One region of the Janthinobacterium sp. TPC_1 genome, then DNA from elsewhere that is predicted to be linked to it. Evidence: predicted binding sites of a transcription regulator. Region 1 holds the regulator's gene; each other region holds the start of a gene.
What was found. Region 1 encodes sigma-54, which starts transcription at its own class of promoters, with help from an activator protein. Its sites were predicted from a motif close to TGGCANGNAANCTGCTTT; they were not measured.

Region 1 (2,265 bases):
AAACTGCTGGCCGACTTGCAGATTGAAAAGCTGCGCGAGAACCAGGCCCTGTCCCTGTCCGGCGGCGAGCGCCGCCGCGTGGAAATCGCCCGCGCGCTGGCCACCGACCCGCGTTTCGTGCTGCTCGACGAACCGTTTGCCGGCGTGGATCCGATCGCCGTGATCGAAATCCAGCGCATCGTGCGTTTCTTGAAGGAGCGCAATATCGGCGTGCTGATTACCGATCATAATGTGCGCGAGACGCTGGGTATTTGCGACCGTGCCTACATCATCAACCAGGGCTCGGTGCTGGCGTCGGGACGCCCCGACGACATCATCGCGAACGAGTCGGTACGCCGGGTCTATCTGGGCGAACACTTCCGCATGTGAGCCAATGAAACAATCATTGCAGCTGCGCACGTCGCAGCACCTGGCACTGACGCCGCAGTTGCAGCAATCGATACGCCTGCTGCAATTATCCACCCTGGAATTGCACCAGGAACTCGAGCAGCTGCTGACGGACAATCCCTTGCTCGAACGCCTCGACGATCCGCTCGACCGTTCGCTGCGCCTGCTGTCCGACGGCGCCCTGAGTTCCACGGCCGCGCCGGCCGAAGCGCCGCCCCAGCCGCCAGGCCAGGAGGCGCCCGCCGCACCGGCCGAAGCGGACGGGTTTGACGGCGAGGCGGGCGAGGGCCCGGCCGCCGCGGAGGGCGGCGACAGCGACTGGAGCGAGGCGAGCCGGGGCAAGGCGCCCGACGATGAAGATTCGCGTCCGCAACTGGAGGCCCATCACTGCACCCTGCGCGAGCACCTGATGGAGCAGATGCGCGTGACGGTGCTTGAATTGCGCGACCGCGCGCTGGTCGAGCTGATCATCGATGCGCTCGACGACAATGGCTACCTGGAAGAGTCGCTCGACGACATCCTGGCGCGCCTGCCGGAAGAGCTGGAAATCGACGCTGACGAGATGCGCACGGCCTTGTCGCTGCTGCAAAGTTTCGATCCGCCGGGCGTGGGCGCGCGCAATGCGTCCGAATGCCTGGCGCTGCAAATCAGGCGCTTGCCGCACGTCGCCATGGTGACGCGGCGCATGGCCCTCGTCATCGTGGAAAAGCACCTGGCCTGGTTTGCCCAGCGCGATTTCAACAAGCTGAAAAAAGCCCTCGATTGCGACGATGAAGACTTGCGCGAGGCGCAGACGGTGATTCGCCAGTGTAATCCGCACCCGGGCGCCGTGTTCGCCTCGGACGTGTCCGATTACGTGGTGCCCGACGTCGTCGTCAAGCGCGCGCGCAATGGCTGGCAAGTCACCCTGAACAACGACGTCATGCCGCGCCTGCGCGTCAACGCCATGTACGCCAACTTGCTCAAGCAGGGCAAGGGCGAGGGCGCCATGGGCGCGCAGTTGCAGGAGGCCAAGTGGCTGATCAAGAATATGCGCCAGCGCTTCGATACCATCCTGCGCGTGGCACAGGCGATAGTAGAAAGACAAAAGAACTTTTTCTCGCATGGGGCCGTTGCCATGCGCCCCCTTGTGCTCCGTGAAATAGCTGATACACTGGGTTTACACGAGAGTACTATCTCGCGGGTAACAACTCAAAAGTACATGCTGACCCCGCACGGCATGTTCGAGTTGAAATATTTCTTTGGTAGCCATGTCGCCACCGAAGCGGGGGGGGAAGCGTCATCGACGGCGATACGGGCATTGATCGTGCAACTGACAGGAGCAGAAGACCCTAAAAATCCTTTATCCGACAGTAAGATTGCGGACATGCTGGGGGAACAAGGCATGGTGATTGCGCGACGTACTGTTGCCAAATACCGGGAAGCGTTGAAAATTCCGCCAGTGAGCCTGCGTAAGTGTTTGTAAGTTTTTTTCGGTTCCTCTGCGGGCCGGATAGGATGGACCGCACGAACCCGATCATCTTTAGGAGTGTGTATGAATCTCACCATCAGCGGACATCATCTCGAAGTGACACCAGCCATCCGTGAATACGTACAAACGAAGCTGGAGCGCGTGAAACGTCATTTCGATCAAGTTATCGATATTGCCGTGATTCTGACCGTGGATAACCTCAAAGAGAAAGAAAAACGTCAAAAGGCCGAAGTCAACCTGCGTCTGAGTGGCAAAACTGTCTATGTGGAAAGCCTGGCACACGACTTGTATGCCGCAATCGATACCCTGATCGACAAGCTCGATAGGCAAGTGATGAAATACAAAACCAAAGTGCAAGGGCACGGTAAAGAGGCGATCAAGCATCTGCCAGACAACTCAGAGGAAGA
Region 2 (2,265 bases), 2.6 Mb from region 1:
AGGTGCACCGCGACGTCATCGAATGGGGCGCGCGCTTCAGCGCCGACCGCATCCCGGAACAGGCGCTGGGTGTCGATCCGATGACGGCGCGGCTGATGCGCTGGGTCATGCAGAGCTGGCCCCGCGTGGATTTCTTCAATACCTGGCTGGCCGGCACCGTGGCGCCGCGCCTGCAGATGGACTTGCTGCCGGGCCTGTATTGCGCCGCGCATTTTGCGCTGCTGGCCGAGGCCTCGCCGCGCCATATCGACGATTACGTGGCGGCCGGCCGCGCCATGCAGCGCTTCTGGCTGACGGCCACGCAGCTGGGCCTGCAATTGCAGCCGGAACTGACGCCGCTGATCTTTGCCCGCTATGTGCGCGAACGGCGGGCCTTTTCGCGCACCGACGGCATGCAGGAACTGGCGCAGGAACTGGCGGGGCAATGCCAGGACGTGCTGGGGGCGGCGGCGTTTGAGCGGGCCGTGTTCCTGGGCCGCATCGGCGCCGGCCCGGCGGCCCAGGCGCGCTCCTTGCGCCGGCCGCTGCAAGAGTTGCTGGTGGTGCCGGCCGACGGCAAGACGCCTGCGTGAACGGCAGGCGTTTGCCGGCTGCCGCAGCGAAAAAAGCCGCTGAGGCCATCAGCGGCTTTCAGGCTCGATGCTGCGCACGTCAAGCCTGGCGCTGCCCGCCTTGCTGGCGGCGTGCGGTCATGCCCAGGCCAAACAGGCCGATACCGAGCAGGGCGATAGTGCCTGGCTCAGGAACTGCCAGAAATAATTCCAGGCCGCCACCATCGGCCATTGCGACGAAACTGTCGGTCAGGCTGCCGCCTATGAAGCTGTTCGTATTGCCGCTGAGGGACTCCAGCGGGAAAAACGGGTCGGGGTTAATGAAAAACAATTGTCCTTGCGGCGTCAGCGAGGCGTTCAGCAAGGCCTTGAAGTCGCCCTGGGCCAGGCCGGCGAAAATGTGCGCTTCGCCCACGTCGAGCGTGTAGGTGACGATGGCAAAGTCATCGCCGGAGACGCCGCCCACGTTCACCGGCGAACCTGCCACGTTACTGATCGACAGTGCAGTGTCCTGGTTGGGGTCGATGTACAAGGTCATGGTCAGGGTTTGAAAGTTGGCATGGATCCCGCCAGCCAGCGTATCGGACTGGCCGGTGATGGTAAACAGGCCATACATGCCATAGCCATTGAGGGCGTTCAGTTGCGATGGCACGCTGCCGCCATTGGGGCTGCCGAAAGCGGCCTTGGTCAAAAAGCCTGTTTCAGTGAAGGGATCGTTGCCGCCACCTAAACCGCCAACGATGGTTTGTTCGACGCGCGCGTGATATTCAAAGCTGATGCGGTCGGCCACCACCTGATTGGCGGCGGAGCCGGGGACGGAACCTTCATTGACGGTAAACAACGGACCAGCGAGTGCGGGAGCGCTGATCAGCGCGGCGCCGATGGCGACCACGGAGAGAGCGAGACGCAGGAGTGAGGACAGCGGTTTCATGACATTTCCTTCAGCGTAAGGGTTGATCGGACCAGGTCACTGTGGCGGCTGCCTCAGATAACCTCATACGCCCTTGAAGCAGAATTTGTACCATGTAATATTTGTATTTAAATTCAATGACTTATAAAAAAAGCGTGGCCATTTTTCGCGCTTGTGTAAAAAAAGTCGACGTTTTAGTCCGCCTGTGGCGCGGCTTGCGGGCGCCAGTCTTTCCCGCCATGGGCTACAGTGGGGGCAAAGGAGGTCACCATGCAACCACGATCCCGCCATGCCCCGCTGCGTGCGCACAGCACGCCTGAACCGGATATCCCGCCGCCGCCCGAAGGCGATCCGCTGACGCCGCCGCCGGAAAAGCCGCCGCACACGGATCCCGTGCCGGTCGAGGAGCCGACGCCGCCGCCGCCGCCCGTCAAGATGGGCTGAGAGCAAGTCGTCGCCCACCTGAGCGGCCGAGCCGCTGCCGCGCGCTGTTTATTTCTAGCCGGAAATGGATTGCGCGGGCGGCCGGGTAGCCACGCCATTTAAACAACAAAAATGCCAATAAACGTTGCCGAGTGGATACAAATCAAGCGCTAACTGCTGTGTGTCATGCGGCCGTCACGATTCTGTTCTTATAATGAGACATCATAAAAATTCTTGTACAGGAGACCATCATGGGCAATTCCTTGCATAACAAAATCTACTTGGGCCGTCGCCCTGTGATCACCAGCAAGAACCTCGCGGCGCTGGCCCTGGCGGGTGCCGTGGCCGGTTGCGGCCTGGCGTGGTTGCTGCTGCGCACCT
Region 3 (2,265 bases), 2.8 Mb from region 1:
TCTTTTTCGCGGGGAGTCAGGTCCATGGTTTTCCTTGCGCTTCTTTAATGTTCAAGTGTTCCAGATGCGGGGCACGACGGCGTCGCGTCCCAGCATGGCGGGACGCAGCAGCTGCCAGGCGGCCAGCATGACGCGGCGCGCCGCCTCGCTGTCGCCGCACAGCAGGCGCACCACCACCAGCGCTTTCATCTGCGTGGCGCCAAACGCGGCGCCTTCCGGCACGGCGATCTCGCGCACGGCGGCCAGCACGGCGGGGGGGACTTGTGTGCCGACGGCGATCAGGGTGGCACACACCGTGTGTCCACCCAGGCCCAGGGGGCTGGCCATCAGCGCACCGCCGGCGGCCAGCACGCCCTGTTCCCACCACAGCAGCTTGCCGCCGCGGCGGATCTGCACCTGCTGATTGATGCTGCCCGTGTTGAAAAATTCGCCCGAGGCGCTGCGTCCCAGGCAGACGATGTCGCAGCCGATGTAGCCGGCGTCCGGCGCCAGCTCCACCTCGTGGCGCAGGCGCACGCAGGCCTGGTCGAAGAAAATGCTCTCCTGCGGCAGCCACTCGATGGCGGCGCCGCTGCCGGCGCGCAGCACGATGTGCTGGCCCGAGACATGGCCGTTCGCGCGGTACCACTTGGTGGCGCCGGGAGACGTCAGCAAGGCGTGCGCGCCCTCGCCCACTGTGGCGTCGACGGCCAGCTGGTCGCCGCCCACCACGCCGCCGGGCGGATGGATGATGATGGCGTGGCAGACGGCGTCGCCTTCCGGATACAGGGGCTTTTGCACGCGCAGGGGGCCGCTGTGCGTGCGCTCGACGAGGCGGCTGACGCCATCGTGCAGCGCGAAGCCCAGGCGCAGCTGCGCCTGCCAGGCGCCGTGTGCGCTGGCTGGTGTAGGCATGACTGGATGGCTGCTGTCTGGCATGCGAGGCAATCGCGTAAATAAGCGATTACCTAAGCAGGATACGTGCCAGCGTCAGGGGAAGGAAAAGTGAGAATCCTGCACCGCGCTGCGGCGGACGCACCAGCATGGTGCATCGGCCGCACCGCGGCGCTTAGGCCTGGGCCACGGCCAGGGTGCGCCGTTCGCGCAGCAAGTCCGTGAATGGGGCGGCCGCGAGGGGGCGGCTGAAATAATAGCCCTGCATTTCATCGCAGCCGTGTTCCGTCAGGAAATCGACCTGTTCGCGCGTTTCCACGCCTTCGGCGATGACGCGCATATCGAGGTTGTGCGCCAGCGAGATGACGGAGCGGGCGATGGCCGCGTCGCTGCTGCTGGTGGTGACGTCGTCAACGAAGGATTTGTCGATCTTCAGCACGTCGATGGGGAAGCGCTTCAGGTAACCGAGGCTGGAATAGCCGGTGCCGAAGTCGTCGAGCGAAATGCCCACGCCGATGTCCTTCAGGCGCGTCAGGGCCGCCACGGCCTTGTCCGGGTCGCCCATCACCGTGCTTTCCGTGATCTCGATGCCGAGGCAGGCGGGCGCGATGCCGTATTTGCGCAGGGCCGCCTCGACGAAAGGCACGGTGCGGTCCTGCGCGAACTGCTTGCCGGACAGGTTGACGGCCACCTTGATGCTGCCCAGGCCCGCATCGTGCCACACGCGAATCTGCGCGCAGACGCTTTCGAGCACCCACTCGCCGATGGCCGTGATGGAACCATACTCCTCGGCCAGCGCAATGAACAGGCCGGGCGGCACCTTGCCCAGCACAGGGTTATTCCAGCGCAACAGCGCTTCCGCGCCCAGCATGGCGCCCGTGCGCAAGCACATCTGCGGCTGGTAGTGCACTTCGAATTCATCGCGGCCGATGGCGCCGCGCAGCTGCTGCTGCATGGCCAGGCGGGCGCGGATATCGCTGCCCATGCGCTCCGTGAAGAAGGCGTAATGGTCGCGCCCCATTTCCTTGGCGCGCACCAGGGCCGTGTCGGCGTGGCGCAGCACGTCGTCGAGGCTGTCGCCGTCGGCCGGGCACATGGCGATGCCGATGCTGGTGGTCAGCGCCAGGCGCTCGCCATCGACGCTGAGTTCTTCGCGCAGGCCGGCCAGGATGGTTTGCGCCAGCGCCAGCGTGCGGCCCAGCAGGGCATCGTCCTGCAGCAGGATCTGGAATTCGTCGCCGCCCTGGCGCACCACCGTGTCGCCCTCGCGCACGCAGCCGGACAGGAAACGCGCCACCACCTGCAGCGCCTTGTCGCCCACGGCCTGGCCGTGCGAATCGTTGATGTTCTTGAAGCGGTCCAGGTCCAGGCACATCAGCACCACCTGCACCA

Region 2: pepA (flocculation-associated PEP-CTERM protein PepA) is a predicted target of sigma-54. The motif match lies at 1,558-1,575, and genes of this name have one in related genera.
Region 3: ACQVLG_RS27185 (urease accessory protein UreD) is a predicted target of sigma-54. The motif match lies at 949-966, and genes of this name have one in related genera.

What each region holds. Positions count from the first base shown of each region.
Region 1 is NZ_CP195157.1:2,098,680-2,100,944, forward strand. It holds gene lptB (LPS export ABC transporter ATP-binding protein) at 1-369, shown strand, start outside; gene ACQVLG_RS10255 (RNA polymerase factor sigma-54) at 374-1,852, shown strand; gene hpf (ribosome hibernation-promoting factor, HPF/YfiA family) at 1,922-2,265, shown strand, end outside.
Region 2 is NZ_CP195157.1:5,825,964-5,828,228, reverse strand. It holds gene ACQVLG_RS28340 (nitroreductase family protein) at 1-572, shown strand, start outside; gene pepA (flocculation-associated PEP-CTERM protein PepA) at 652-1,482, opposite strand; gene ACQVLG_RS28330 (hypothetical protein) at 1,732-1,905, shown strand; gene ACQVLG_RS28325 (hypothetical protein) at 2,136-2,265, shown strand, end outside.
Region 3 is NZ_CP195157.1:5,595,480-5,597,744, forward strand. It holds gene ACQVLG_RS27180 (urease subunit gamma) at 1-26, opposite strand, end outside; gene ACQVLG_RS27185 (urease accessory protein UreD) at 52-894, opposite strand; gene ACQVLG_RS27190 (putative bifunctional diguanylate cyclase/phosphodiesterase) at 1,049-2,265, opposite strand, start outside; gene ACQVLG_RS27195 (response regulator) at 2,248-2,265, opposite strand, start outside.